DNA from 2 places in the Pseudoalteromonas sp. PA2MD11 genome. Region 2 is predicted to be linked to the other one. Evidence: predicted binding sites of a transcription regulator. Region 2 holds the regulator's gene; the other holds the start of a gene.
The links. The regulator LexA, encoded in region 2, represses DNA repair genes until DNA is damaged. The targets are predictions, from matches to a motif close to TACTGTATNNNNATACAGTA.
Positions count from the first base shown of each region.

Region 1: a site for LexA is predicted at 13,019-13,038, ahead of ISP07_RS05135 (YebG family protein). Genes of this name have one in related genera too.

Region 1 covers NZ_JADKNF010000003.1:74,559-90,439, forward strand. Annotated here, with positions in the region: gene ISP07_RS05070 (flagellar hook-length control protein FliK) at 1-1,613, opposite strand, end outside; gene ccmA (cytochrome c biogenesis heme-transporting ATPase CcmA) at 1,716-2,336, shown strand; gene ccmB (heme exporter protein CcmB) at 2,336-3,022, shown strand; gene ISP07_RS05085 (heme ABC transporter permease) at 3,024-3,761, shown strand; gene ccmD (heme exporter protein CcmD) at 3,764-3,967, shown strand; gene ccmE (cytochrome c maturation protein CcmE) at 3,964-4,443, shown strand; gene ISP07_RS05100 (heme lyase CcmF/NrfE family subunit) at 4,445-6,400, shown strand; gene ISP07_RS05105 (DsbE family thiol:disulfide interchange protein) at 6,397-6,966, shown strand; gene ISP07_RS05110 (cytochrome c-type biogenesis protein) at 6,966-7,427, shown strand; gene ccmI (c-type cytochrome biogenesis protein CcmI) at 7,428-8,690, shown strand; gene ISP07_RS05120 (VacJ family lipoprotein) at 8,700-9,431, shown strand; gene ISP07_RS05125 (EAL and HDOD domain-containing protein) at 9,495-10,718, opposite strand; gene putP (sodium/proline symporter PutP) at 11,089-12,600, shown strand; gene ISP07_RS05135 (YebG family protein) at 12,664-12,966, opposite strand; gene ISP07_RS05140 (ComEA family DNA-binding protein) at 13,213-13,506, shown strand; gene ISP07_RS05145 (DUF6170 family protein) at 13,534-13,836, opposite strand; gene dsbB (disulfide bond formation protein DsbB) at 13,836-14,354, opposite strand; gene ISP07_RS05155 (chorismate mutase) at 14,484-15,635, opposite strand.
Region 2 covers NZ_JADKNF010000011.1:60,968-76,848, forward strand. Annotated here, with positions in the region: gene ISP07_RS12760 (hypothetical protein) at 1-199, opposite strand, end outside; gene ISP07_RS12765 (TerB family tellurite resistance protein) at 375-821, shown strand; gene ISP07_RS12770 (NADPH-dependent FMN reductase) at 845-1,414, opposite strand; gene ISP07_RS12775 (LysR family transcriptional regulator) at 1,530-2,423, shown strand; gene norR (nitric oxide reductase transcriptional regulator NorR) at 2,420-3,982, opposite strand; gene ISP07_RS12785 (NnrS family protein) at 4,139-5,371, shown strand; gene hmpA (NO-inducible flavohemoprotein) at 5,392-6,555, shown strand; gene ISP07_RS12795 (hypothetical protein) at 6,589-6,963, opposite strand; gene ISP07_RS12800 (S41 family peptidase) at 6,956-8,587, opposite strand; gene ISP07_RS12805 (endonuclease) at 8,652-9,311, opposite strand; gene ISP07_RS12810 (VOC family protein) at 9,422-9,775, shown strand; gene ISP07_RS12815 (hypothetical protein) at 9,750-10,475, opposite strand; gene ISP07_RS12820 (hypothetical protein) at 10,634-11,014, shown strand; gene ISP07_RS12825 (PaaI family thioesterase) at 11,022-11,459, opposite strand; gene lexA (transcriptional repressor LexA) at 11,621-12,238, shown strand; gene coxB (cytochrome c oxidase subunit II) at 12,676-13,818, shown strand; gene ctaD (cytochrome c oxidase subunit I) at 13,818-15,413, shown strand; gene ISP07_RS12845 (cytochrome c oxidase assembly protein) at 15,413-15,881, shown strand, end outside.

The sequences.
Region 1 (15,881 bases), on a different contig from region 2:
TGCTCATTGGGTGCTCGAGTCACGAAGTTATGCTGTTTAGTTTGCTCACTCATATTTTTCAGTACTGAATTAGCAAGGCTATTTTTAACTGGGGCAAGCTGTTCAGATGTTGCTTTGTCTGAGTTTAGTGTATTAACAGAACTGTTAATTGACTTGTTGTCTGCAGGTGCTTTTTGCATAGCATTGTCTAAGCTCAATACAGGGAGTTGTGATTTGCTATGGTTTGTAGCCAACTGAGTCGCTTGATTTTGTGCGCTAACAAGCGGCTCTAAACTGACTTTTATCCGTTGCAGTAACTGTATTAAAGGTGCTGCCTTGTTATAGCTCACGGGTAAACTAACTTGCTTTGCAGGCTGACTTTCGGTTAATGGCTCTGTTTGTTTAGCCGCAGGTGGTGGCGTATTAGCTGTAACTGGCCCACTGGTTTTTTGCGCTACTTGGAGCGCAATGTGTTGGTGCGCGCTTTGTTGAGCGGCTGCAAACTTTACTATATCAATTTTTTGAGCATTAAAACCTAGTTGGCTAATCGTATTTTTGCTTTCACTCAGCTGATGGGTTGACTGGTTAACAGCCGCTTTGCTGGTAGCAGGGAGCTTTTCAAAATAGCGTACTGCATCACTAATACGCGTTTTTAAATCAGCAAAACTGTCTTTTAGCCAAGAGCTAATGGGTGAATGTGAGCTGCTCGATGGTGCTAACAACGTATTTTTAGGTTCAACAGCTTGGCTTTTTAATGCTTGATTGAATGTCTCTGACAGCGAGTTCTTTAACAGTATTTGTTGCACAGGCGCTTTACTTATAAGTTCAACAGTATTTTTAACTTGCTGGGGGGTTAGTTTTAATGCATGAGGGTGAAATTGCCACTGCGCTTGAATTTGCTTAGCTTGTTTTGGCGATATTGTAGGTAGCGGTAAAGTTAATTCATTACTTTGCTTGTTTGCAACGCTTAACTGTACTTGTTGCCCAGCTAATTTTAAATTCATTTCAGGGGTTAGCTTAGCCACCAACTCAGCGACTTTTTGTTGGCTAACACTTTGCTGATGGAGAGAATCCCCAAAGCGATTAATAATGTTTAAATTAAAGCTATTTTGTTGGTTGGTAGCAGGCAGCAAAATGGCTTTAAGTGGTGCTTCAGCTTTTAAAAGAGCAACCAGGCTATTATTAAGAGCAAACTCAGCTTTTAATGCCGGTAGTTGTAGTAAAGGTTTACTTGGCGCAATCTGAGCGGGGTGCGGCATATTTGTATTTGCACTCCCTTGCGTTAGCAAGTTCAGTAGTGCTTGTAATTGCTGGCTTTTGCCAAGTGTAATCGTCAGCGGTGCTGGTGTGATAGTCAGCTGTTTACCATCACTACTTAATTGAATATTGGCCGCTAAAAAGCGCTCAGTTTTGAGGTTTTCTTGCTCTGTTGATAAGCGCAGTGTTTGCCATGAGTTATTGATTAGCACGTCCATTTGCACACTGTGCTTACCAACCACAATATTACGAGCAGTTAGGCTCTGCTCAGCCAGCATTTTCAAGGCATCATTAGGTGATTGCTGTAGTGCACTGCTGATTGCTTTTGGGTCTAGATTAAGCTGAGTGCTGAGAGTCAACTGGCTTTGTTTATTCATTATTTTAGATCAAATATAAGTTAATCGTTTTAAAGCAATATTCGTATTACCCTATCATTATGGTAGACTAACGCCTAATTTTGGGTATAGAGAATCGTCATCTTGTTACACATTAAGGCCGTCACCTGCATCAAGCAAGATCGTTGTTTGTTTGCGGATCTTAATTTCAGCTTGAAATCGGGACAAATTATGCAGTTAGCTGGTCCGAATGGGGCTGGTAAAACATCATTATTGCGTATTATCGCGGGTTTCGCTATGGCGGATGAAGGCGATGTTTTGTTCCAAGATCGCTCAATTACAAAATACTATGATGAATATGCACAAGAGTTATTATTCATCGGCCATAAAACTGGGGTAAATACACAGCTTACCGCCCTTGAGAATGTCGCATTTTGGCTAAAAATAAATGGCTACGATAGCAAACAAGACTTGTATCCGATCCTTGCAAAAATAGGCTTGGTAGGTCTTGAAGATGTACCTGTTCGTATGTTGTCAGCAGGGCAACAACGCCGTGTCGCTCTAGTAAGACTGTGGTTAAACAGTGCCAAACTATGGATCCTTGATGAGCCATTTACAGCCCTTGATAAAAGCGGTGTTGCATTTTTACAAGAACGCTTTGTTGAGCACCTAAATGCTGGCGGCGCGATTCTATTAACCACCCACCAAGATTTAACGACACATTTTAGTGACCTTCAAACAGTGACTTTGGAGTATCGCCACTGATGGTAAAACAGCATTCGTATTGGCAATTATTCTCTGCGGTTTTTTCTAAAGATCTTAAATTAGCGTTTCGTCAGCGTGCTGAAATCGTTAACCCTATCTTATTTTTTCTTATTGTTATTACACTTTTTCCGTTAGCAATTGGCCCTGAACCCGGTCTACTTGCTCGTATGGCGCCGGGCATTATTTGGGTCGCTGCGTTACTCTCGACCATGTTAGGCCTAGATAAGCTATTTCGTGATGATTATCACGACGGAACACTAGAGCAATTAATTGCTTCATCATACCCATTACCGTTAACTGTCCTTGCAAAGGTGGCAGCGCATTGGGTGATCACGGGGTTGCCTTTAGTGTTAATGACTCCGGTATTTGCTTTGTTATTGAATTTAGAAAGTTCAGCGCTTTTAGCAACCGTTCTGACCTTATTGTTAGGTACGCCATTGCTTAGCTTCATTGGCGCAATTGGCGCTGGACTTACTGTGGGACTACAAAAAGGCGGTATTTTAATGAGTTTGCTTGTTCTGCCTTTGTATATCCCTGTACTAATTTTTGCAACCTCGGCTATTGATACCAGCTCTATGGAGCTTGCCTATAGCGGACAGCTTGCAATCCTTGGTGCCATGCTAATCGTAGCGATTATAGCGGCACCAATTGCCATATCGTCAGCATTGAAAGTGAGTGTAAGTTAATATGTGGAAGTGGTTACATCCCTACGCAAAAGCAGATCGTGCTTACCAATTGTGTAACACCTTACTGCCTTATTTCGCCGTCGTTACGGTGGTTTGTATGATTGTTGGATGGGTCTGGGGGCTTGCTTATGCCCCAGCCGATTACCAACAAAAAGACAGCTACCGAATTATTTTTATCCATGTGCCTTCAGCTATTTTATCTATGGGCGCTTACTCTTCTATGGCGATTGCAGCAGTGATCGCACTAGTATGGCAATTACGTAATGCAGAACTTGCAGTGATTGCAATTGCACCTGTCGGGGCATGTGTGACAGCGATAGCATTAATTACCGGTGCAGCATGGGGTAAACCTATGTGGGGCGCATGGTGGGTGTGGGATGCACGTCTTACCTCTGAGTTAATTCTGTTATTTTTATACCTTGGTGTGTTATCGCTTTATCATGCTTTTGAAGATAAAAAAGCAGCGGGGCGTGCTGCTTGTATCTTAGCCATTGTTGGGGTTATCAACTTACCGATTATTCACTTCTCGGTGGAGTGGTGGAATACCTTGCATCAAGGTGCAACCATTACAAAGTTTGATACTAAAGCTATTGATCCAAGCATGTTTTGGCCATTAATGGTTAACATTGTTGCGTTTGCAGGTTTTGTTGGTGTGGTGACGTTAATCCGTCTTAAAAACGAAATTCTCCAACGTGAAAAGCATCGCCCTTGGGTGCGTGATATGGTTGAGCGAGGTTAATAATGCAGTTTGATTCTTTTGCAGATTTTATTGCCATGGGTGGCTATGGCTTTTATGTATGGTTGTCTTTTGGTAGCTGTGCATTAATTTTACTCGGTATTTTATTTAGTTCGTTAAACGATACAAAACGTATTTTCTCTTCAGTAAAGCAGCAAGCACAACGTGAAGAGCGCATTAAGAAAGCGAAGCAAGAGGCAGGGCAATGAATCCAAGACGTAAAAAACGTTTATTAGCAGTTGTAGCCATTATTTTTGGTGTGGGTGCAACGATTGGTTTAGTGCTGTACGCACTGCAAGAAAACATTAATTTATTCTATACCCCAAGTGAACTTGTTGAGGGTAAAGGACCAAACAAAGAAAAACCGCATATTGGTCAAAAGCTACGCATTGGTGGCATGGTTGTACCTGGCTCAGTTGTTCGTGACGAATCAAGCTTAAAGGTAAGCTTTAAACTGATTGATAAAGGCCCTATGGTGACAATTAATTATCAAGGGATTTTGCCGGACTTATTCCGTGAAGGCCAAGGGATTGTAGCGCAGGGCGTGTTAGTTAAAGCCAATGAAATTGATGCCTTTGAAGTACTTGCAAAGCATGATGAAGAATACATGCCTGCAGAAGTTGCTGAAGCTGTGAAGGGTATCAAACACGAAAAACCGACGTATAACTTAGATAACGGCAATTAATATGATCCCAGAACTCGGTTATTTTTCTTTAACACTGGCCATGGTGCTCAGTGTTCTATTGTGTATTTTTCCTTTGTGGGGCGCGCATACCGGCAATTTACGTTTAATGCGTGCCGCTCCATCACTGGCAATTGGACAATTCGTATTTGTACTTTTGTCTTTTGCTGCACTTGTTTATGCCAGTTTAACCGACGACTTTACTGTTTCGTATGTTGCTTATCACTCAAGTAGCACCTTACCTTGGTACTACAAAATAACCTCGACATGGGGTGGTCATGAAGGGGCAATTTTACTCTGGTTAGTAATGCAAGCGGGTTGGACCGCTGTAGTTGCTATGCGTTCGCAATCATTACCTTGGGTATTACGTGCTCGTGTACTGGGTGTACTAGGCTTTTTAGGTGTTGGCTTTATGTTATACACCTTATTAATGTCGAGCCCATTTGAGCGCTTATTACCGTATTTCCCTGTTGAAGGTCGCGATTTAAATCCGTTATTGCAAGACCCGGGTATGATCATTCACCCGCCATTGCTCTATATGGGCTATGTGGGTTTATCTGTGTCGTTCTCATTTGCTATTGCAGCGTTACTTACAGGTAAGCTTGATAATACTTGGGCTAAGTGGTCTCGTCCTTGGACTATGACAGCATGGGGTTTTTTAACACTCGGTATTACCATTGGTAGTTGGTGGGCATACTCTGAACTTGGCTGGGGCGGCTGGTGGTTCTGGGATCCCGTTGAAAACGCATCATTAATGCCATGGCTTGTGGCAACCGCATTGCTGCACTCATTATCAACCACCGAAAAGCGCGGTGTATTTAAGTCGTGGACCGTATTGTTGGCTATTGCAGCATTCTCGTTAAGCTTACTGGGTACCTTTATTGTTCGCTCGGGTATCATTGTATCTGTGCATGCTTTTGCCTCAGATCCTAACCGCGGTATGTTTATTTTAGCATTCTTAGCCATTGTGGTAGGTGGTGGTTTATCGCTTTATGCACTGCGTGTTTCGCAGGTGAAAAGTGAAGGACGTTATAAGTTTGCCTCACGTGAAGTTGCGCTTTGGTTAAATAATATTTTCTTAGTTGTGGCAACGCTGATTGTATTATTAGGCACATTATTACCTATGGTCCATAAAGAGCTTGGCTTAGGCAGCATTTCGATTGGTGAGCCGTTCTTCAACAAGATGTTTGCGATTCTACTGGTGCCGTTTGCCATTTTAATGGGTATGGGCCCGCTGTTACGCTGGAAACAAAATAAATGGTCAATGTTGCAAAATAAATTTGCGCTATCGGCTGTAGTTAGCCTAGTAGCAACAGCGGCGTGGTTATATTCAAGTTACGATGTAATTGCGCCAATTACCTTTATTGCAACTACGCTAGCGGTATGGATTGTTGTTACTACAGTGGTTGATTTAGCAGCAAAAGTAACCATTCACAAAACCTTAGGTGAAGGCTTTAAACGTTTAGGACTAAGCTATTGGGCGATGGTATTAGGTCACGTTGGTTTAGCGTTCGTGATTGCAGGTGTAACGTTAACCTCTGCTTATTCAGTAGAGCGTGATGTATCAATGAAGCCGGGTGACACTGTGGCTTTAAATGAATACCAGTACCGTTTTGATGGTGTTAAGTCTATTCGCGGCGCTAACTATAGCGGCCATGCTGGGGTTGTCACTGTGCTGAAAAATGATAAACAAGTAACCGTTTTACATGCTGAAAAACGCCGTTATGACATTGGCATGCAGTTTATGACAGAAGCAGCTGTTGATGCTGGCTTTACGCGTGACTTATACCTAGCACTGGGTGAGCAATTAAGCCAAGGTGCGTGGTCGTTACGTATTTACCATAAGCCTTATGTTCGTTGGATGTGGCTCGGTGGTATCTTGATTTCACTGGCAGGCTTTTTAGTGCTTGGTGATAAACGCTATCGCCAAAAATCGACTAAGCAGGAGGCATCAGCATGAACCGTAAACTACTCGCACTAGCACCTTTACTGGTTTTCGTTTTACTGTGTGTGTTTTTATATCAAGGCTTGTTTGCTAACCCGCGTGAGCTGCAAACTGGGCGTATTGGGCAGGCTATGCCAGCTTTCAACTTGCCAGACTTGATGGATGAGTCAACGCGTTGGACAGATAGTGATTTAAAAGGTGAAGTTTACTTACTCAATGTGTGGGGCACATGGTGCCCGACCTGTTTAGCTGAGTTAGGCTATTTAACTGAACTTAGAGAGCAGGGCGTTAAGATTGTTGGCTTATACTACGAGCAAGGCTACGACCCTGACTTTGATGGCCAGTTTGATATTAACGCACTACGCGAAGACGTTACTAGTATGCTTAATCGTGCTGGCGACCCATATCAATTCAATATCTTAGATTTAAAGCGCACATTAGCCCTTGATTTAGGGGTGTCTGGCGCGCCAGAGACCTTCTTAGTTGATAAGCAAGGCACCATTTTGCTACACCATACCGGCGATATTAATCCGCGTGTGTGGCGAGCCAAATTCGCACCGTTAATGCAGGAGTTACAGTAATGAGACTCGTGATTTTTTTAGCAAGTTTGCTTATCACATTTAGCACATTTGCAGAGCAAGACAAATATCAATTTGATGATAAAGAGCAAGCTGTACGCTTCAGTGAGCTTACCAAAGAGCTGCGTTGCCCTAAATGTCAAAACCAAAACATTGCCGACTCAGACGCGGTTGTAGCCAAAGACTTACGCGACAAAGTGTTAGCGCTGGTAAAAGATGGCAAAACTAAAGATGAAGTCATCGATTATATGATTGACCGTTATGGCTACTTCGTACATTACGATCCACCCGTAACACCCGCAACCTTAGTATTATGGGTATTGCCAGTATTGATTGTGGTACTTGGCTTTGGGTTTATTGTTTTACGCCAACGTAAGGCATCGGTAAAACAAACATGGACAGAGCAAGACGAGGCACTACTTGCAAAGTTAATTGAACAAAATCAACGTCAGGAGCAAAGCTAGATGGCATTAATGTGGGCTTCTTTTGTTTTACTCACACTGGTTGCATTGCTATTTGTTGTCGTTCCTTTTTTTAAACGCGAACGTATTCAACGCCTTGATCACAATGCAAACTCGGAGTTAATCCGAATTTATCATCAACGTTTAGATGAGCTTAAAACAGACTTAGATAACCAACGTATTGATGCACAAATGCACGACGAATCAGTTATCGAACAAAAACGTCGTTTGCTCAATGAGCTGTCTCCAGAAAAAGCGCTAAATAGTAAAGGTAACAACCGTATTTTTGCCCTTACTGGCGCTGGCTTTTTAATTGTTTTAACGGCTATCTTTTACGGTTACACGGGTAGTCAGCAGCAAATAAAAGGCTGGCATGACGCGATGGCAAACCTTAAGTCATATGGTGAACGTGCCGTAATGCAAGATGGTGAGCCATTGACACCGAATGAGTTGCAAGCATTTGCTTTAGCATTGCGTACCAAGCTTGATCAAAGTGGTGATGATGAAGTGGCGTGGATGCTGCTAGGTCGTGTTGCGATGTCATTAAATGAATTTGATATGGCGATGCAGTCATTTGATAAAGTGCTAAAAATGAACCCGGATAACAAGCAAGTGCTGATCAGCTACTCGCAAGTTCTGCTAATGGAAGGCAGTGATGCGAATATGTCACGTGCAGCAACGATGTTATCGAGAGTGTTAAAAGCAGAGCCGACCAATATTGATGCAATCTCATTGTTAGCTCTGATTGCTTATGAGCGCAAGGATTGGCTGCAAGCTAAAACTGCGTTTGAAGTACTGCTTGCAAGTATGCAGCAAAATGATCCGCGTTATAGCATGATTGCAGAGCGTATTGCTGAAATTGATGCTCACTTAAATAATCAGCAGCAAGTTACAAATACAGAAATTGCAGAAGCTTCACACAGTGAAATTAGCATCACAGTTGATTTAGACTCAGCTCTAGCAGATTCGCAGCCACAAAACGGCACCTTGTTTGTTTTTGCAAAAGCAGCCAGTGGCCCACAAATGCCATTAGCTGTGGTAAAAATGACGGAATACAGCTTTCCGCTAACAGTGACATTGAGTGATTCGAATGCCATGGTTGAAGGTCTGAATTTATCAAGTGTCGATAAAATTATTTTAACTGCGCGTTTATCAAAAGATGCAACTGTGGTAACTTCTAGCGGCGAGTTGGAAGGCAAGTCGGGTATTTTAGAACGTGCAAACGTGAAAGAATATTCTTTGCTAATTAATGAGTTAATACCTTAAGGATAGCCGATGTTTAGGCACAGTATATTTTTTATCTTTTTTGTAGTGCTTGCAGGATGCGCACAAATACCTGAAGAAAAAGCGGATGAGCGAGACCCATTACAGTCGTTCAACCGTCCAATGTATGATTTTAATATGGACGTGCTTGACGCCTATATTCTTCGCCCAGCAGCTGTTGGCTACGTTACAGTAACGCCAACACCGGTAAGACGTAGCATTGTTAATTTTACCGATAACATCACCGCACCAACGGATATGGTCAATGCTGGTCTGCAGGGTAAGCCTGGTAATATGGGTATTAGCTTGGCGCGCTTTTTAGTGAACTCTACAGTAGGTCTACTCGGTTTTTTTGATGTTGCTTCATCGCTGGGCTTAGAAATTGTCGATGAAGATTTTGGCCAAACTCTTGGTGTATGGGGAGTGGGTGATGGTGCTTACTTGATGATCCCTGGTATGGGACCAAGTACCGCACGAAACCTAACTGGTGATGTTGTTGATAATTTCGTATTACCTGAAATAACACTAACAACACCTCAAACAATATTAGTGTTTGCACTTAAAGCGGTTGAAGCCCGTGCTTCATTAATGCCACAAGAGAGCCTATTAAATGAGTCGCTAGACCCTTATATCTTCATGAAGGATATCTACTTCCAGCGTCAATTATATGAGCTACATGATGGTAATCCGCCACTAGAAAAAGAACCAGATGACTTTGACGAAGATTTCTTAGAGAATCTTTAAAAGTGTTAAATAAAAATGCCAGCAATTGCTGGCATTTTTATATCGTTAAGGGATGGGTATTCATCAGTCCCCAAACACACTCATTTGGTCATTAGACCAACTTAATGCATCATGGTAAGCGTCCGGTACTTCTTCAGGTTTAAGTCCAAGTTGTTGTTGGATTTCTTTCGCTTTTTCCCAATTTGCTTGCTCATAAAATTTTACCAGCTTTAAATACGTTGCTAATAAGCCTTCATCTTTGAGTAGCGCATCTTTAATTTCAATAGTCAGCGGTAACTTGTTCATTACACTTGGCATATCTTCGTCGAGGATTGCATCCATTAACGACATCATACCCGTTAAAAATGCCATACCAGTATCTCGCATTTTGCCGTGGCTGATTGCCAATAATTCAGCAAACCGAGCACGGGTCAATGAAAGGCGAATTAGTTCGGCTGGCTTATCTGCTGCGACTTGCGCTGCAAATAAAAGTGATAAGAAACGTTTAATTTCTTCACTGCCTAAAACAATAAGCGCTTGTTTAATTGTGCTGATTTCAGCGCGACGTTTAAAGGCCGCTGAGTTTGAGTAGCGTAGCAACTTATAAGATAAGTTAACGTCACGTTCAAATACCTCAGTGATTTTTCTGAGGTTTAGATCAATACTCGATGTTTCGTATAGAAGCTCGGCAAGAGCCATCTCAGAAGGTGGCAAAGTTTTGCTTTGTACCATCTCAGGTTTTGAAAAGAAAAACCCTTGGAAGTAGCTAAAGCCCATTTCTAGGGCAAGCTGATACTTTTCGTATGTTTCAACTTTCTCAGCAAGCAACTTTATGTGTGGATACGGCTTAATAGCCTCGATGATCGCTTTTATTGAGTCTACATCACAAGTTAGAAAGTCAATCTTAATAATATCGATGTAAGGATAAAAGTGTCGCCATACAGGTTGGTGAATGTAATCATCAAGTGCAAGTATATAGCCTTTTTCTTTTAGATCTTTAACTAATGCCAGTAGGCGTTTACCTGGTTGGATTGTTTCTAATATCTCTACTACCACCTGCTCTTTACCAAGTAAAAGTGGATAACCCTTTTGCAAGGTTTCTAGAGTAAAGTTGATATAAGCAGGTTTGTTATCCGTTAAATCCTCTAAACCAAAATTAAATTGGCTGCCTTCAATAAGTCGTGACGTTGCTTCATCGCCATCAATATCAGGAAAAACATTGTCTACGCCATCTCGAAATAAAAGCTCGTAGCCAATTAGTTTTTTATCCCTGTCTAAAATAGGTTGGCGTGCAGCGTAAAAATACATAGTCCAAACATGTCCACATCTGTTAATTCATTTACTTCTCGCAATATATTGCATTGTGCCTGAAATAGCATTAGCTAAATGTTCATTTGCGAGGAAAAGTTATTATTTTATTAAGAATTAAAGACTAGGATAATTTGCAGATAAATTCTATAACTTGCGATTAAATATAAGAAAAATGTTAGATAAAAGTTGAAAAATTGAGCTTTGTCATTTATCTGCTTGATTGGAGTTAAGGGGGGTAAGCATGATATAGTCGTGGGTGATATAGGTTTTTACCCCAATAATGTCTTTAAATTAAATAACTTGCGAGTCATTATTCGGATTAAAAGCCAACATTAAACAACTTTTGGAGGCTAATTTGGAAACAGGAATGATAATTTCGTTAGCATTGTACTTCATCGTCATGTTGGGGATTGGGCTATATGCTTATAAGCAATCTACCGACGATGTATCAGGCTATATGCTAGGTGGTCGTAATTTATCACCAAGTGTTGCTGCGCTTTCAGCTGGCGCATCTGACATGAGTGGTTGGCTGCTAATGGGCCTACCAGGTGCAATGTACTTGTTTGGTTTAAGTAAGGTTTGGATTGCCATTGGTCTAGTACTCGGTGCTTGGGCTAACTACTTCTTAGTCGCGCCTCGCTTGCGTGTTTACACAGAAAAGGCGAATGACTCAATCACCATTCCTGATTACTTCGCAAACCGCTTTGATGATAATAAGAATATTCTGCGTGTTATCTCTGCGATTGTAATCATTGTTTTCTTTACTTTATATACCTCATCAGGTGTTGTTGCAGGTGGTAAGTTGTTCGAAAACTCATTTAATATGAGCTACGAAATGGGTCTATACATCACAACAGGTGTCGTCGTGTTATATACCTTGTTTGGTGGCTTCTTAGCCGTGAGCCTGACTGACTTTGTGCAAGGTTGTATCATGTTTATCTCGCTGCTGGCTGTGCCAATTGCGACGTTTACCATGCTTGATCAGCCAGTTATGGATACACTTGCCAATGCACGCTATGACTTATTATTAAGCTCACCAAAAGAATCAGAAATTCATGCACTTAATATGATGGATTGGTTTGCAGGTGGTTCGACTATAGCGATTATTTCAGCAATGGCATGGGGCCTTGGTTATTTTGGTCAGCCACATATTATTGTGCGTTTTATGTCTGTACGTTCAGTGAAAGATATGCCAACCATGCGTCGTGTGGGTATGTCGTGGATGACGCTATCAGCAATAGGTGCTGTGCTAACTGGTCTATTTGGTGCTGCTTATATGCTTGAAAACCAAATGCCTATTGATGATAAAGAAACTATTTTCTTAGTGTTGTCTGAGCTTATCTTCCATCCTTTAATTGCCGGTTTCTTATTGGCAGCAATTTTAGCAGCGATTATGAGTACCATCTCTTCACAGTTGTTAGTGTGTTCAAGCTCTTTAACTGAAGATTTCTACAAAATTTACTTAAACCGTAGTGCATCTCAAAAAGAACTGGTTTTAGTTGGTCGTATTAGTGTTATCTTAGTTGCCTTATTTGCTATTTACCTAGCTTATGACCGTAATAGCTCTATTTTAGACTTAGTAAGTAATGCATGGGCTGGTTTCGGTGCAGCATTTGGTCCACTGGTGCTACTGAGCCTTTACTGGAAACGCATGAACTTACAAGGGGCTATTAGTGGCATGGTTGTTGGTGCAGCAACAGTGCTGTTTTGGATATACGCGCCAATTACTATTGATGGCCAAGCACTAAGTGCAATCATTTATGAGATTGTCCCTGGCTTTATTTTATCAACAATTGCCATTGTTGTTGTAAGCCTTATGACGGCTGAGCCGAAAAAAGAAATTACAGACTTATTTGATGAAGTTGAATCGTCATTGTAGTTTTTGATTAAACACAAAAAAGGGCAACGGATGTTGCCCTTTTTTTATGATCTAAATTTGCGTTTAGCTTGCCGCTTTTTCTTTTATATCAGCAACGTTATCGTCTGACTTTGCTTTTTTAGGTTTAGCTGGCGCGTCTTTTGCACCTTTAAGTACCGCCATAAATTGGTCTTTTTCTTTTGCCATTTCAAGCGCCAGTGACTCAATTTGTTGCTCGCTTAATGGTACATCAACTTTTTCAAGCATAAGTTCTAATGACTCAGCAATGTCGAGCATTTTGTCATACGCATCAGCTTCTTTCTTAGTAGTAAACGTCATGCGCTCGACTCCGTTTCTTTCTACAACATATTTAACAACAACAGCCATGATTTCTCCTGCATTTAAGCCTGGCATTGCAGCGTAAAATCGCTGCTAAGATTACTGTTTTTATATACAGTAATGCTTCGAGCCTTACTTTGCAAGTAACTTGAGAAAATTTTTATTTAGTAAATTTGACAATACTTTGTGTATTAGCTTTATTTAAAATGTTACCCAAAGTTAAACACAAGCGATGGAGTGAGTGTTGGGTAATCGCTAACTATCAGTCCAAACAAGGGCGTCATGGAGGAAATTATGAAATTACTATCAAGTATTTTACTTGCCGCTACTCTTGCATTACTACCTGCTACACAGGTCTCAGCCGAAACACCAACCAAAGCAACACAAGTTAAAATGCAAAAGCTGAGTATTAATAAAGCCAGCATTGAGCAGCTAACTCAATTACCGGGTATTGGTGAATCAAAAGCGAAAGCGATTGTCGAGCATCGCACCAAGCAAGGCTCGTTTAAGTCGCTAGAACAATTAAAAGAAGTAAAAGGAATTGGTGATAAGCTATTCGCTAAACTTGAGGGGAAAATTACACTATAAATAGCAGGTTATCACCTATACAGGGCGTTATTCGCCCTGTTTAAATTCATTGATAGCCTTGTCTAAATGCGCTAACGCGAACATGTTTTCGATAGGTGTTGTGATAAGAGGGTAACTTAAACCTGCTAACAACAACCAAGGAATAAGCATCCACCCTTCAAAGTAAGCTAAACCTAAAAATAATGGCGCTAAAAAGGCAAGCTTACATACCGATAAAATGATCTTTTTGCTCGGGCTTAAATGAGCTAAAGCAAGAGCAATAATCTGCTGGCGTTGCCTTACTTTAAAGTTTTTTAAAGTAGGGATTTGGCTAGTAAAAAAATAAATCATTATAGCGACTTTTTGCTCACTAATCGGCTAACTAAAACAGCCACAAATACCACTGAAAATGCTGCAAAAATCACTTCCATCCATGCCGGCATGCTCATTGAAGCAAACTGCCAATCGATATTGCCACAATCACCAGTGGCAGCAAAGAAGCTAGGGATCCATTCATGCAAAGGCATAAAACTTGGGAAGTTAGGTTCAAATGCACAACTAAATGCAAACGGGTCGGTATTGTTTTGCATTGCAATGTGTTCTTTAGCAATAAAGTAACCCCAAATTGCTGAGATACCCCAAGTGGCAAATGCGACTAAGCGAACAACCATACTTTTTGGGTTAATCGCACCAATCACACCCGCTGCAAGTAAGCCTAAAACAGCGGTGCGCTGATAAATACACATGATGCATGGCTCAAGTCCCATGTTGTATTGAAAAAACAATGCTGTGACTTCAAATGCGAGTGAAATAAACGCTAGTAATAACCAAGGTGTTCTCTTAGTTGCTAATTCTGCTAACCAATTCATGAAAGATCCAATTTCAAATTGTTTTCAAGATTATGCTTAGACAGGGCTATGGGTGCAAGTATCTAAGATGAAATTATACGAAAAAGGAGTCGACAGACTCCTTTTCATTAGTCATATCTAGGCAGGCTATTACACACTAACAGCCTGCAAAGACTCACTTTGGTAACAACCTAATACACGTGTGTACTGAGTGTGTTCTTTCAGCTCTTCAAGCGCTTGCTTAACATGTAAGTCATCAAGGTTTGCTTCGAGGTCAACATAAAACACTTCTTCCCACGGATTTCCTGGTACGGGGCGAGATTCTAGTTTTACTAGGTTAATTTGGTGATGTTTAAAAATCATTAAAGCATCAGCCAATGAACCTGCTTGTTGTTTAGTCGCCATGATTAAACTGGTTTTGGTCGGAATTTGCTTCGATACTTGTAGCGGCTTACGGGCGACAACAATAAAGCGGCTGTGGTTTTCGCTTTGGTTTGCAAGGCCTGACTTAATTACTTCTAAACCAACATTTTTGCCAGCTTGAGCTGAGCCGATAGCGGCGCTATTTGCTGTTTCAACCGCAGATTGCAATGCGTGGAAGGTTGAATCACAGGTTTCATGTTGAATGTCACCTAGGCCTTGAATGAAACGGCTACATTGAGCAAAAGGTTGTGGATGAGCAAAAATTTTATTGATATGAGATAGCTCAGTACCTGGCACTGCTAATAAACAGTGCTCAACGCTATGGGTTACTTCACCTACAATTGATACTTGTGCGTGTTGTAATAAGTCGAATACTTCATTGATACTTCCTGAGCTGGTGTTTTCAATTGGCAGTAAGCCAAAATCAGCCTGTCCACTTTCAACTTTACCAGTGATCTGTTCAAAGCTAGAGCAACCCATTTCAATCACTTTGCCAGGGCGGCGGCTAAAGTATTTATGGCAGGCTAGTTGGCTATATGAGCCTTGCCCACCCAAATACGCAACACGATGGCTTTCGCTCATAGCTTCTGGGTTGAGGTTCTTTTGCAGCATGGCTTGCTGGTTTAAAACTGAGTCTTCAAGAATAGTTTGAAACACATTATTAATGTAGTAAGCGTCAAGACCTAATGACTTACCATAACTGATTAGTTTTTCCAGTAGTGCTTGTTCGCGAGCTTCATCACGAATTGGTTTGTTATTGGCTATTTTATATTCGACTACGCTGTGGCTTATACGGCGTCTTTTAGCCAGTAACACAAGTAAGTCGGAGTCGATTTCATTTATATCGTGTCGTAACGCATTTAATGTATCAATGCTCATGTTGGTTTCCTCATTCCAAAACAGTGCACAAACAAAAAAGCCTCCCAAGAGGGAGGCTTTAGCTATTCGGTGAAATTATCTCGCAAACAGTTAAGCCTCCTCTATCTAAAGAAGCTAAAAAAAGAAAAATAAGTGCGAGAGATAATTTGTTTCATTGGACTAATGTAAAAATACTTCTATGTAAAGTCAACTGCATAAACATGCTATTTTGGACAAAGCAAAAGATTCCTCAGAAATTTCATTAAT
Region 2 (15,881 bases):
TGTCTCTACATAAGCGACTAGCATGGCGCAGTAAGAATACGCTTTGATTGCGAAAGTGCTTGTAGTCGTCAGACTGAATTTCGAGGTGGTAGCGGCCGTCGGCCAATTTAGTTTGGTAGTAATGGACTTTTTCGTCGAAGTCATAGAGCTTTTCGGTTTCGCCTTTTGCTGCCTGTGCATTACTGCACCCCGCTAACATTAAAACGGCGCTAATTAATAGTGCTTGTGTACTTCTCAGTTCACTCATTAACACTTAACTCCATGTGATTAATACCTTGTTTCATCGTGATGTTGAACCTGAATTAGCATCCATAGTCAAACTAAGGTAACGTTACGTCTTACATGTAGTCTAACACCCAAAAAGGGAAAATGTGATGCTCAATAAAATAAAACAGCTGTTTTCAGCGCTGAATGATACCCAATCTAGCATTACTGAGCATGACCTAAAAACCGCCGTTGCTGCGTTATTGATTGAGGTTATGCGTGCAGATAATGAGTTACAAGATGATGAGCAACAGACCCTGAATGAGACCTTAAAGAAGTATTTCTCGCTTAACGAGGAAGAGGTTCAAGAGTTAGTTGCAAGTGCATCACAAAGCCTAGATGATGCAATAGATTATTTTCAGTTTTCAAAGCAAATTAATGCCCAGTGCAGCGCCGAGCAGCGTATTGATATCATCGAACTGTTGTGGCGATTAGCCTACGCAGATGGCAATTTAGATAAGCATGAAGAAATGGTTATTCGCCGCGTCGCAAGCTTACTTTATGTAACCCATGAAGACTTTATCGCTGCTAAGCTAGCAGCGACAAAGCTAAGTTAGTAGCGATAAAACTAGGCTAGCAATTATTTATTTAATTTGCTCGCTACGCTCACAAGTTGCTGGGCAAGGCTGGCAACTTTATCGGCTGTATCAGCATCGCTGATGCGGCCTTGCTCATCTAATTTAGTGTGGATAGCAGGCACTGCTAGTTGATCTGCAAGTACTAAGCTACCAATACCCGATAAAATATCACGTACGTGATTTAAACCACGTAAGCCACCTAAACCACCCGGTGACGATGCATACAGTGCAGTAACTTTATTTCGAAAAGCAGGCACTGCACCTTGCTCTGTACGAGATGCCCAATCGATTGCGTTTTTAAGTGGTGCTGTAATTGAGCCATTATATTCTGGGCTTGCTAATAAAATGCCATCAGCAGCGCGGAGCTTATCTTTTAATAATTGTGCGCCAGCAGGTGTACCTTGCGCTTCAATATCTTCGTCAAATAAAGGTAAGTTTAAATCGCTTAATTTAATCACTTCTACTTCAGCACCACTTTCGAGGGCGAAGCGCGCAGCTTCATTGATCAGTTTTTGATTAAAGCTGTCTTTACGTAGGCTGCCTGCTAGGGCAATAATTTTTGGTGCTGTCATGATTGCTTCCTTTTTTAAGCTTCACTGTTGATATACTCACTGTAGCAAAAAACAGCTTGCAGAAAAGCCAAATAAACGCAAAACTTATGTGCGTATATGCACACAAGGAGCCGTTATGGCGATTCAATTTGATGATTGGCAAGATGTAAAAGTTGCTTATGAGGTGGCAAGGCTCGGCACGTTAACCGCTGCTGCCGAATCGTTAGGTGTTCATCACAGCACAGTGCTTAGAAGAATCAACAATTTAGAAGATAACCTTGATGCGCGGTTATTCCACCGTCATGCTCGTGGCTATACAGTGACAGAAATTGGCGCTAAGTTGTTTGCGACTGCAAAATCGATTAACGCTGAACTTGAAAAACTTCACAACGATATTATTGCCGCTGATAGCCAACTGCGAGGCAGTTTATTATTAACTACGGTTAGTGGTTTTATTGATGTGCTTAGTGATGTCTGCGAGCAGTTTCAAAGTCTGCACCCGCAAGTGCAACTCGAAGTTATTCTTGATCAAAACCGTTTACGCCTTGATCACGGTCAGGCGCATATTGCCGTGCGAGCGGGCCCTCGACCTGATGAAGGCGACTATATTGCCCAGCATTTAGCTGAACTTTCGTCAGGGTTTTATGCCTCTAAAAGTTATATTGAAAAGTATGGCATGCCAAAGAATATTGAGCAGTTGCAGCAGCATAGTTTTGTCTCTGGGGTGGCTGGCTATAACGGTAAAGTGCCTTATTTTGCATGGGTTGATCAACACATTGAACCTTCGCAAATTAAGCTACGGGTGTCTGAAACATCAGAAGCTACACGGGCGATTGTGAGGGGCTTAGGAATTGGTGGTTTACAGCATGAAGTGGCAAGCCAATACCCTGATCTGCTGCCAGTGCTTCCTAAAGAGCTAAACTGGCCAACGGATCTTTGGCTGGTAACGCATCACTTGGTGCATCGCACAGCCAAAGTCCAAGCATTTAGTCAGCTTTTAAAAGCCTATTTTAAAGATTTAAAAGCTTAAACAGACTTTTTAACGCTAATGCCTAGCCGTTTGGCTAGGCGCACAAGGTTGGCTCTATCAACACTTAAGCTACGTGCTGTGGCAGCCCAGTTTAGGTTATGTAGTTCAAGTTGTTGCATAATCAATTGATAACTAAAAGCGTCAGTTGCCTCTTTCAGCGATAAGCGAGTGGCTTTTTGTTCGTTAACTGCAACAGGGCTTGGTGCGGCAACGGCGGTTTTAGCAATATCACAATGTTCAGGCTCGATTGTGACAATGCTTTGTTGCCATTGCTGTTGTTTGGCTTTGAGTGCTGCGCGACTGATCACATGTTCAAGCTCTCTCACATTGCCTGGCCAATCATATTGACGCAGTAGTAATTGTGTATCGCTACTAAGCTTAAGTTGCTTAATTGCCAGTTTTTTAGATGTTTGCTCAATAAAAAAGCCTGCTAATAAAATAACATCGTTATCGCGCTCTTTTAGTGGTGCAACATGCAATGGGTAAACGCTTAATCGGTGATAAAGATCTGCACGAAAGCGCCCCGCAGCGACTTCTTGTTTTAAATCGCGATTGGTTGCTGCAATCACTCTGACATCAACATAACGGCTTTGATCTTCCCCCACCGTTTGTACTTCACCACTTTGTAATACGCGCAATAGCTTACTTTGCATAGCAAGCGGCAGCTCGCCGATTTCATCTAAAAACAGGGTGCCACCATCGGCAAGTTGAAACTTTCCCTGACGCGCAGTATGTGCGCCAGTAAATGCACCTTTACTGTGACCAAAAAATTCACTTTCGGCTAAGTTCTCTGGTAACGATGCACAGTTTAAGTGGATCAACGGCATGTCGCGGCGTTTTGAGTTTAAATGGATATTGCGCGCAACGAGTTCTTTACCGACACCTGTGTCGCCTTGTATCAATACGCTAAATTCTGAGGCAGCCACCAGCTGAATATCATTTTTAAGGGTCTGCATTGCTTGGCTATTACCAATAATTTCGACACCTTCTCGTGTTAGTGCCTCAAGGTTAAGCTGCTGCGCAACTTGATGGTTGTGCTGTGCATGTTGCCTAAAATGCTGCAAGGTTAGGGCATGCTCAACATAGCCTGCAGCTAGCTGTTTTAGTTGATTGAGCTCGTTCATTGCTAAAGCGTCAAAGGCATGTTCATCTAAACTATCAAAGGTCAAAACACCGAGTAGTTCGTTATTGTCTTTGCTGCTCTGCAGCGGCACACCCATGCAGGCATGAACAGGAAAGTCGCCATGCTGGCTTTGTAATAAACCATCGTAAGGGTCGGGTAGGCCACAATCTTTGGCAAATTTTAGCGGTTCACTGCCACGGCATATTTCAAATAAACGCGGATGCTCCGCTATTTTAAAGCGTCTTCCTAACGTATCGTCCGACAATCCACTAAGGGCTACGGGCTTTAACACATCGCCTTGTTTCAATAATAAGGCAACTGCATCACATTCAAGCCAATCATTAATGCAACTCAACAGATAACTGAAATTATGATCAACACTGCTTGCTTTGGTAAGTGCAAGTGCAACATCAAGAAGGGATTTTTTGAACATCATGTCAATTTGACCTGAATGTGTTTTATTGATGTTTTTAATGGTGTGTTATTTTGACTTATTTATCAAGCGCCCAAATTTAATGTATTGATATTTAATGGTTTTTATTTTTGGCTTGAACTGTGCAATAGCTGGGGAAATTAAACGCTGAGAGCACGAATGAAAGTCATTAATTTAACTGAACCTATGCCAACTAAGATCAAATTTTATCAACTCAGCCAGTGGCCGTTATGGGCATTAGCATTTCGGCCTTTTTTCTTGGCAGCAGGTGCCTTAGCTGTATTTGCTATGAGTTACTGGTTTTTAATCTTGGCGGGCTATGCACAGTGGCACCTAACAATGCCCGCAACGCTTTGGCATGCTCACGAAATGCTGTTTGGCTTTGCAGGCGTGGTTGCCATGGGTTTTTTGCTAACCGCCGCACAAACATGGACAGGCGTGCCGAGTGTAAGTGGTATTAAGCTTTGTTTGCTTAGCATGATTTGGCTTGCTGCAAGGTTTAGTTTTTTTATTGATATTGCAGGGTTCGAGCAGCTTAACCTTTATATTGTTAGTGCGCTACAACTCGTTTGGTGGCTAGCTGGAATTATTATTCTAGCTGACATGCTGATACAGGCAAAAAGCAGCCATAACTACTTATTTGTTGTCATCGCATCTTTGCTCTGTGCGCTCAATGTGATTTTTTTGAGCTTAGTTGTACTTAATAAAATGTCGCTGGCACTGGGGGTTGTTGATACCGCTGTACTTATCATGACACTGCTAGTTGGTGTTGTGGCTGGGCGAGTTGTGCCATTTTTTACCGCGCGCGGTCTTAACCTAAGTGAGCAAGTTAGAGCCCCCAAGCTCGATAAATTAGTCGTATTTAGCTCATTTTTCGCTATTGCGTGGTTCTTTATGAGTCAGCTATTTTTTAGCGCAATGAGCACCGGTTGGGTTTTTGCTTGGCTTGCTTGTTTACATTCAGCTCGGTGTGTTTTGTGGTGGCATAAAGGCATTCTAAAAGTGCCTTTGCTATGGTCATTACACGTGGCTTATTGGGCTTTATCGGTTGGTTTAATACTCATCGCGCTGAGCTATTTCAGCCCCATTATCTTATTCAAAGATGCGCTTCACCTGATCACTGTTGGCACCATAGGTGTGATGATCATCGCCATGATGGTACGTGTCTCTCATGGTCACACTGGGCGTGCATTACAAGCCCCTGGGTACATTAGTTTTGCATTTATACTCATTGTGATAGCTGCCATTGTACGTTCGTTACTTCCCGTTTATTTAGGTCATCACCTTGCATGGCAGTTAAGTGCGTTGCTGTGGGTTGCTGGCTTTAGCTTATTTTTATTTCATTGTGCGCCCATCTTAGTGAATCGTCGTGTTGATGGTCGCCGCGGTTAACCTCTCTAATAGGAAAAACTATGTTATCTGAAAAAACGATCCAGGTTGTTAAAAGTACTTTGCCTTTGCTTGCACAAGCAGGCCCTCAAGTGACTGAGTATTTTTATGATCGTATGTTTAGCTACAACCCGGAGCTTAAAAATATTTTTAATATGACACATCAGCAATCGGGCTCTCAGCAATTTGCGCTGTTTAATGCCTTAGCTGCCTACGCGGCAAATATTGATAACTTGGCAGTGTTAAAAGGTGCGCTTGCACGCATTAATCATAAACACACCAGTTACCATATTTTGCCTGAGCATTATCCTATTGTTGGTGGACATTTAATTGCGACTTTAAAAGAGTTATTGCCAGAACAATTTACTCCTGAGGTCGAGTATGCATGGCGTGAAGCCTATTCATTATTAGCTGATGTATGTATTAATGAGGAGATGTCGCTTTATCAAAAAACCAAAAAGGCACCGGGTGGTTGGTTCGGTACTCGTACTTTCACTATTACAGAAAAACGTATGGAGTCATCGCAAATTTGTAGTTTTACATTAACGCCTGTCGATACAAAGCCTGTAGTGGCGTATTTACCGGGCCAATATTTAGGGATTAAAGTAACGCCTGCAAACAGTGATTTAACGCAAGTGAGACAATACTCTTTATCGCAGCAAAGTAATGGTCGTAATTACCGAATTAGCGTGAAAAAAGAAGGCTTAGTATCTAACTACCTACATAGCTTAACTGAGGGTGATGAGGTAGAAATTTACCCACCCGCAGGCGACTTTGTGCTTCGCGAAATTGACTCGCCTGTTGTATTGATTTCAGCGGGAGTTGGTCAAACCCCGATGATGGCGATGCTCGAAACACTATTAAGTAATCAACCTAATCAGCCAATTCATTACCTGCATGCTTGCGACAGTGAGACACAGTTTGCCTTTAAAGAGTACTTATTTAAGCAACAGCAAGCGCACGCTTCATTACATTGTGTTACCTGGTTTAAAGATGGCAAGGGGGGCGATTTTGCGGGCTTAATGGATGCAAACCTCATCGCTGACAGCTTACCAATAAGCAAAGGTGACTTTTACCTGTGTGGCCCAATCGCATTTATGGCAATGATAAAAGAGCAACTACTAGGTATTGGGGTTGCAAGTGAACGCATTCATTATGAGGTGTTTGGCCCTCACCAAAGTCTATGATGTAAAAGGCGCAGCTGAAGCTGCGCCTTTTTGTTAGTTAACTTCGCACTCTAAATTGGGAAGTGAAATACGGAGCTCTTTTTTGGGGTAGTAAAGCAGGCATTGCTCACCTGCTTTTTGCAACACAAACTTCTCAGAAGGAATTGAATGGGCACCCATAATTGGCAGGCCATCAGGGCCTTTGTTGGTGCCGTGATCAATCAGTAACTCTGCGCTCTTAGTAAACACATCATCGGCTAAGGTGACCAATGCACCGCCTTTAGCTGATTGAATAGCCTGCTGTAGCTCAGTAATCACTCCCGGGTTTACCCGAACAAGCGTGGCATTTTGCGGTTGCTCCGCTTGAGTACTTTTACAGCCAGCTATGCTTGCCAGTAAGGTGCAGGTTAATAACAGTGCTTTATTCATTATCATCCTCCTTAGCTGGTAGCGGACGGGTTAAATCCATATTATTTTTGAAAAGTGAAGTATTGGCTTTTAGCGAAATACCAGCTTCATCAGCAGCATAAGATGAGGTTGTCGCTTGCTTAGCTGTGACACTTTGCGTTACCACTGGGCAACTATCATTCTCAATATGATAAAGTGCTGCACTTAGTAGTGCTTCATCGCTATCACCAAGTTGATGGGAAAAGTCGTCATCAAGTTCGCAGCCTTTTACATCAGCAGCGAATTGTGGTGAAGGAGTAGGCATTAAGCCATCGGCATATTCACCAAAACCTTTGTAATTAGTACCTGTAAATTGAATAGTATAGTAGGTTGTTGCGCAATTATGCGTAGGCGTAAATCCGTAAGGCTTACCGCAAGTTTTTCCACCTATTAATATCACTTCAGCATTAATACCATTTAAACCATTTATAAATGCTTCAGATGCAGAACAGGTACTCGCAGTGCTAAGCACATAAACTTTAGATAAGTTTAAATCTGGAAGAAGGTCATTTGTTAGCTCAAAGGTTGAATAGTCAACTTCAACGTTGATAAATGGAAATGGGTCGTTAAGAGGTTGTTTATCATTTTCAATGACTTGATAATAATAAAAGTCTTCTGTATTGGCCGGGCCTGCAACCATGTAGGCAAGCTGTGATGAAAGCGCTAATAAACCACCGCTATTGTATCTAAAGTCGATAACAAGCTCATTAATGTTATCTTCTTGAAATTTGTTCATCGCACTTATTAGTTCAGGCTGCGCAATACTAATATGGCTGTTGAACTGCATATAGCCAACTTTTGTTCCGCTATTCGTTATAATTGTGTCTACATTTTGTACAGGTGTTTGCGTTATATTTCCAGCTACTAATGAGAATGTTTTTTCTGTCCCATCATTGCTTTTTACTTTGAAGGTATGAGTATCGCCAGCGGTTGGCCCAAACAAAGCTTCATTCAAAGTGTCGATCCCGGACTCAGTATTTGTATCAATACTTACGCCATTGACTAAGATAACACGATCGCCTCGTTGTAATCCTGCATTGGCAGCTGGAGAGTTATCTTCTAAATAAGCAACTCTTAAGTCACGAGGTGGGGTATTATTAATTAAGGCCCAGTTAATTCCATAACCTGACACCACGCCAGACTGAGATTCTTGAAAAAAATCTTCAGTAGGTTCACTAAAATGGAAGTTATCTTTAAAGGCGCCTGAGTCTGTAGTTTCGAAGGTTTTTAGTTGTTCAAAATAAGCGGCGACTGAGCTGAAGTTATCAGGGTCGTTGTCTTCTATTTCGTTATACCAAAGATAGGTTTCGTCACTCCATGAACGTAGCCACATCTTCTCAGTAAACTCAGAGCCTGCTGTATCTGGGTAAGGTTGATTATCGTTATATGGATCATTGCCAGTTCGCGGTACAGCGCATTGATCTTTAAATTCGCTTGATGGCTCAAAGACACCAGCCGTCCAAGTGGGGTCGCTGCTTGTTGGTGGCGGAGTTGTTGTGTTGTTGTTATTGGTAGAGGAGCTTCCGCTACCGCCACCACAGCCAGATAAAGACACGCTTGAGACAGCTAAAAATATCGCAAAAGCGAGTTTATTTTTGGTAATCATAAGTGCTTCCATTCTAATAGTCATCGCTTTAAAGTTAACAATTACTTTACATGAAAGCAATATATTATAGCGCCTTACGATTGCTCATTTCAGCTATTTCAAGCTTTTGCCACGATTCAAATAACTTACGTTGTTTGTCAGATATTTTTAAGCCATAGGTTTTTTGCATATAAAAATAGGTATCGGCTATTTGCTTTCTTGCATAAATGGGTGGCTCAAATACGCGTTGCTTAAAGTCAACTTTTACAGGGCATGCTCCGTAACTTGCACTTGATGTTGACACCATGCCATAGCGAAAGTTTGAGCGGTCAGCATTGATCTCGCCTATAGCAGGTGCAAGGTTATTAATGTCGGCTTCCATTTGACGAAACTTTTCACTGACCTTTTTACAGTTTTTGCGACCGCCATCCTGCCAGCATTGTAATTGATGGCCAAACTCCCAGGCAGGCACAATGTGCTCCCACTCTATTCTTTTTGCGCGAGCATTCTCTTTTCCAGAGCGGGTGACAGAGTTTCTAGGAATATAACCACAAGCATCAGGATCTGGCACAAGTTTTTTACCTTGGCGCTTGATATCGCAACCACAATATAAGCTTTTACTATTGCTTGGTAGATTCTTAATTAAATGCTTTTTGGCACTGTAAAAGCTCGAAAACTCTTTAGCGGATATAGGAGAAGTGAAAATAAAACAAAGGGCTAAGTATAGGAATAAACGCATATCCATCACATCAGTGAACTACAGGAACAGCTATTCTAGAACGACTATTCTAAAAAGGAAAAGTTTTTCAACTCAGCTATAGTTGTTAGGCCGTTTTTATTAAAGGAATTACAACCATGTTATTAGGTGCTTTTTCTGTAAGTCTAAATGTAAAAGATATTCGTGCTTCAAAGCAGTTTTATGAAAAGCTAGGTTTCAAAGAGTTTGCTAGGGAGATAGAACAGCATTGGCTAATTATGAAAAACGGTGAACATTTGATTGGTTTGTTTCAAGGTATGTTTGATAAAACCATGCTGACCTTTAACCCTGGGTGGGATCAAAATGCCGAAGCTTTGGATGAATTTGCAACCTTTGAGCAATTAGCTGCACATTTTCAGCAACAAGAATTAGAAATACAAAAGGTCGGTGATGCGAGTTTTATTATCACCGACCCAGATGGCAATCCTATTTTGATTGACCAGCACGTGTAGCCGGTTTTTTACGTTTAATTCGAACGTTTTGTAATAACAAAATAATTCCCGTGATACAAAACAGTACGCTGGTGGCTGAGAAGCTGATGAGTAGTGGATTGTTAAAGTTTTCACGCTCATCATAATCCATAATGTGCAGCATCCAGAAAAAGTCGAAAACCCGCCACAGATTGCTGCGCACAGTAATAACTTTACCGGTTTGACTATCTAAATATAAAGTAGTTGTTCGCCAATCATCAAAGCTTACTTGCCAAACATTGGCTTTGTGACCGACTTCTCTAGGCCCTTTTGTTAATAACTGCGCTTGCGTTATTTTTGCCTCAATAAGCAGGTGAGCTTGCGCATTTTCAGTGATTTGCGCTTTACTCGGTACAGGCATTTTAGCACCTGTTCTGCCATCAAAAGTAAACGTACCGCTAGAGGTTGTGACTTCTATAGTCGGGGTATCTAGAAAGTGGCTATATTTAATACCTTCGATTTGCTCAAATTGCGCTGTTATTTTATCAATTGAAGTTGGGTAGTCCGACAATAAAAATGGGCTACTTAAACTGCGATTAGCCAGATGCTTACCATGTACTTTTTCAAGTGGTAATGAACTCATTACCAGCCCACCTAAGAGCCAAAAGAAGATCTGTACAGCAAGCAAGTAGCCAAGCCATTTATGCCCTTTGCGAGCATATTTGAAGGTGCGTTTATTCATTACTACCCCGTTATTATTGTTCTGTGGGCGCTATTTTAGGTTGTTTAGCTAGATTGCCAATGCGGCATAATGTCGCATTAACTGTATTCTAGATTTGGTATATATACAAAACTGAGTTAAAGTTTCAGTCGATATCAATAGAGGGTAAAAACGAGAGTATGTCGGAAATTCAATTTTTAAATGTAGATCTGGAGCTTGAATCAAAGCACGATATTAGTGCGCTTGTTGCTGATTTGAAGAAAAACGCCATGGTTTTACATTATGACCAAGATGAATACCGCCAACTAGCACGTATTGAAGCAACCGCAGATATCAGCTCTCCAGATAAAGCGATTAACCAGCTTTGCGAGCTTATTGAGTCTTGCTCGCGCAATGCATTAAAACAGTGGTTATCGTGTTCAAAGCGTACATTTGATATAGGCTTTGAATCAGGTAATTCGCCTAAATGCTTTAACCAACCCCTGCATGCCGATACTTTGTTACGTATCTCAGCAATTGGCGCAGGGATTGAAATTACTATTTATCCTGTTGAAAAATAGTCTTAGTTTAGCGCTCTACAACGGCTGCGGTCATTCTTGATACGCAGCACAGCTCTCCTGCGGCATTGGTAATTTTAATATCCCAAACAGAAGTTCGCTTACCTAAATGCAGCGGCCTAGCGGTTGCTGTTAACGTTCCTTTACGTGATGCTTTAATATGGTTGGCATTAATTTCTTGGCCAACAGCATAAAACTTACTGAAATCAACCACAAAGTTGGCTGCATAGCTTGCTACTGTCTCTGCTAATACAACGTTTGCTCCGCCATGGACCATACCCATAGGGTTGTGATGTTCAGGAATAGCAGGCATGGTCGCTACTAAGTAGTCATCACCAATTTCAGTTACCTCAATGCCCATGGTTTTCATTAAAGTGCCTTGCCCTGTTATTCCATTTTCAAAGCCTTTGCATTGCTCTAGTGTAATTGGGTGGTGCCAAATACTCATTGTGTTTCCTTAGCCTGCTAGTTAAAGCTATTACCTTATGGCATCTTTCGATGTGGTTCAATGTTAGTTTTGTAGCAATATGATGAGGTTAATTTAAATTTGCGATTTTCAAATAACTGTATATACTCACAGTTAAATGTACTGTATGGAAAACCAGTTGTATGCGCCCATTAACGAAACGCCAATCGCAAATTTTAGAACTAATTAAAGTCTTTATTAAAGATACTGGCATGCCTCCTACGCGTGCTGAAATAGCTCAAACATTAGGTTTTAAAAGTGCCAACGCTGCTGAAGAACACCTAAAAGCACTGGCTAAAAAAGGCATGATCAAAATGAAGCCTGGGGCGAGTCGCGGTATTCAGTTAATTGAAGAAGATGAGCCAGAGCAACTAGGCTTACCTTTAATTGGCCGTGTTGCAGCTGGTGAACCTATTTTGGCGCAAGAGCATGTTGAAAGTCACTGCCAAGTTGATCCTTCATTATTTAAACCTGCAGCCGATTTCTTACTGCGTGTAAATGGCATGAGTATGAAAGACATTGGTATTATGGATGGCGATTTGCTTGCAGTACATAGAACACAAGTTGCTGAAAATGGGCAAGTAGTTGTAGCTCGAGTCGATGAAGATGTAACAGTTAAGCGCCTAGAAAAGGCAGGTCGCAAAGTGCTTTTACATGCTGAGAACGAAGAGTTTTCGCCTATTGAGGTTGACCTTGAGCATGAGTCGTTCAACATCGAGGGGTTAGCTGTTGGGGTTATTCGTAACGCTGATTGGATGTAAACGTTCCCAATTTGGTGCATCAAATTGACTCAATTTGGTGCGCCACTGAAATTTTACTACTTAATTAGGATTTGTGAATCCTTACTCTTCATTTAAAGCCTTATATGGCGCAGTTTTCCTCTCTTTTTATATTTCGTTTTTACTCCTAAACATTAAATAACGCGCTGATTATAGTTGTTATTTCTGCACCAAAATAAACATTTATTATCATTAAAACTTGCTTATTGGTCATTTTTTAACTAATTGGTTAATACACTGTATTAACACCTAATTAATAAAAAGACACAAAAATGTGCGAGGTGTTAGACAGGGGGTCGGTATCATAAGTGGGTCAAAATGATACGTAGTCGCTCTGAACAATAAGAAAAACGAATGGGCACCTTGTTGTATCGCCTTTTCGCTTTGCGTCTTGCAATAGCATCTAAAGGAGCCGTCACATGGGTAAACTGCGTTACGCCTTGTGGCTTATATTGGTTGCACTTCCTGAACTTGCATTGGCGAACAGCCAATACAATATGCGTAAAGGGGTGACCGATATAAGTAATAATGTTTATGAGTTACACATGACGATATTTATTATCTGCTGTGTAATCGGCATCATCGTATTTGCGGTGATGTTTTGGGCTTTAATACACCACCGTAAATCCAAAGGGGCCAAGCCTGCCCAATTTCATGAAAGTACAAAAGTTGAAATACTTTGGACTGCCATTCCATTTGTCATCTTAATCGCCATGGCTGTGCCTGCCACAAAAACCTTAATTGCCATGGAAGATGCCTCTAAAGCCGATATCACCATTAAAGTGACCGGCTCACAGTGGAAGTGGCATTACGAGTACATGGGCGAAGACATTGCTTATTACTCGATTCTATCTACTCCTAAAGACCAAATAGACAACCAAGCAGAGAAAACTGAGCATTATTTGCTTGAAGTAGATAAACCGCTAGTACTTCCTATCAATAAGAAAGTTCGCTTTTTAATGACCTCAGACGATGTAATTCATTCATGGTGGGTGCCTGATTTTGCGGTTAAAAAGGATGCAAATCCTGGGTTTATTAATGAAGCGTGGACACGTATTAACGAACCCGGAGTATACCGTGGTCAATGTGCTGAGTTATGCGGTAAAGATCATGGCTTTATGCCTGTTGTGGTGAAAGCCTTACCTGAAGATGAATTTGCTAATTGGCTTGCAGATGCCAAGCAAGAAAAAGCCAATGCGGCCGCAGCAGATGCTGCTTTGCTTGATCAAACATTACCGAAAGAAGAGCTTATGGTCTTAGGTGAGCAAGTGTATATGGCAAGCTGTGCTGCATGTCACCAACCTACCGGTATGGGCCTACCTGGCGTATTTCCAGCACTTAAAGGCAGCCCGATTGTATTAGGTGATGTAAAAGATCACATAGACATTGTGTTACACGGTAAGCCTGGTACAGCAATGCAAGCGTTTGATAAACAGCTTTCAATTAAGCAACTTGCTGCGGTTATTACTTATAAGCGAAACGCGTGGGGTAATGATACCGGCGATGTTATCCAACCGAGTCAAATTCAAGCCGCGATTGATGCAGCAGCGGAGGCGAACTAATGAGTAATGTTATTAACGAGCAAGCAACAGGGCATGCGCATCACGACCATCATCACCCAGCTAAAGGTTTTAAGCGTTGGCTTTACACCACCAATCATAAAGACATCGGGAGTTTATACCTGATTTTTTCACTCACCATGTTTTTAATTGGCGGAGCAATGGCAATGGTGATCCGCGCTGAACTGTTTCAGCCTGGATTACAGTTAGTCGATCCGCACTTTTTTAATCAAATGACTACCGTACATGGCTTGATCATGGTGTTTGGTGCCGTTATGCCCGCGTTCACTGGGCTTGCAAACTGGATGGTACCTATGATGATAGGCGCACCAGATATGGCCTTACCACGTATGAATAACTGGAGCTTTTGGATATTGCCGTTCGCATTTTTAATCCTGTTGGCTTCGTTACTCATGCCTGGTGGTGGTCCTGCGTTTGGTTGGACTTTCTACGCACCACTATCAACAACTTACAGCAACGATAACACTGCACTTTTTGTGTTTGCCGTACATATCATGGGTATCAGCTCAATTATGGGGGCGATTAACGTTATCGTGACCATCGTCAACTTAAGAGCACCAGGTATGACGTGGATGAAGCTACCGCTATTTGTTTGGACATGGTTAATCACTGCATTTTTGTTAATTGCTGTTATGCCTGTTCTAGCAGGGGCGGTCACTATGGTGTTGACCGATAAATACTTTGCAACCAGCTTTTTTGATGCAGCCGGAGGGGGCGACCCTGTGATGTTCCAGCACATTTTCTGGTTCTTCGGTCACCCTGAAGTGTACATCATGATTTTACCAGCCTTTGGCATTATATCGACTATCGTACCTACCTTCTCGCGCAAAAAGCTATTTGGCTATGCGTCTATGGTGTATGCAACTTCATCGATTGCGCTGCTAAGTTTTATCGTTTGGGCACATCATATGTTTACCACAGGGATGCCTGTAGCAGGCGAGTTGTTTTTCATGTACGCCACCATGCTCATTTCGGTACCAACGGGCGTTAAAGTGTTTAACTGGGTAGCCACCATGTGGCGCGGTTCAATTAGCTTCGAAATTCCGATGATGTTTGCCATCGCCTTTATTGTGTTATTCACCTTAGGTGGTTTCTCTGGCTTGATGCTTGCGATTACACCGGCAGATTTTCAGTATCACGATACCTATTTTGTGGTGGCTCATTTCCATTATGTGCTTGTGACAGGAGCTGTGTTCTCAATTATGGCGGGGGCCTACTACTGGTTACCGAAATGGACTGGCAACATGTACAACGAAACGCTGGCGAAATGGCATTTTTGGTTATCGCTAATCAGTGTCAACGTGTTGTTCTTCCCTATGCACTTTGTTGGCCTTGCCGGTATGCCGCGTCGTATTCCTGACTATGCACTGCAATTCGCTGACTTTAACGCCATTATCAGTATTGGTGGTTTTGCATTTGGCTTATCGCAACTGTTGTTTGTGTTGGTGGTATTTAAATGTGCCAGAGGGGGCGAAAAAGCACCTGCCAAAGTATGGGATGGAGCTGAAGGTTTAGAGTGGGAAGTCGATTCTCCAGCACCTTATCATACTTTTGAAACACCGCCGGAGATTAAGTAATGAACCATGCACCTTTGCTAAAAAAACTGCTGATTACATGCTTGCTCATGTTTGCTTTTGCTTTTGCAATGGTGCCGCTTTACGACGTGTTTTGCGACGTTACAGGGTTGAATGGTAAGCCATCATTAGAAAAAGCGAGCGCGAGTGAATCAATAAATACACAGCGTCAAGTTGATGTCAGCTTTACCACTCACGCTCAAAGCGGCGCGCCATTTAAGGTGCAGTCTGAGCAATACAGTGTGGCAGTACAACCTGGTGCCATGCGTGAAGTTAAATTCTCAGCGAAAAACACCAGTAATGAAGACAAAGTCATGCAAGCAATTCCATCAGTATCACCGGGTAAAGCAGCAAAGTACTTACATAAAATCGCCTGTTTTTGCTTTGATCAGCAGCCAATGAAAGCCGGTGAAGAAATGGAGTTTACCTTGTTGTTTTATGTTGATACTGAGTTACCCGACGATGTTGAGG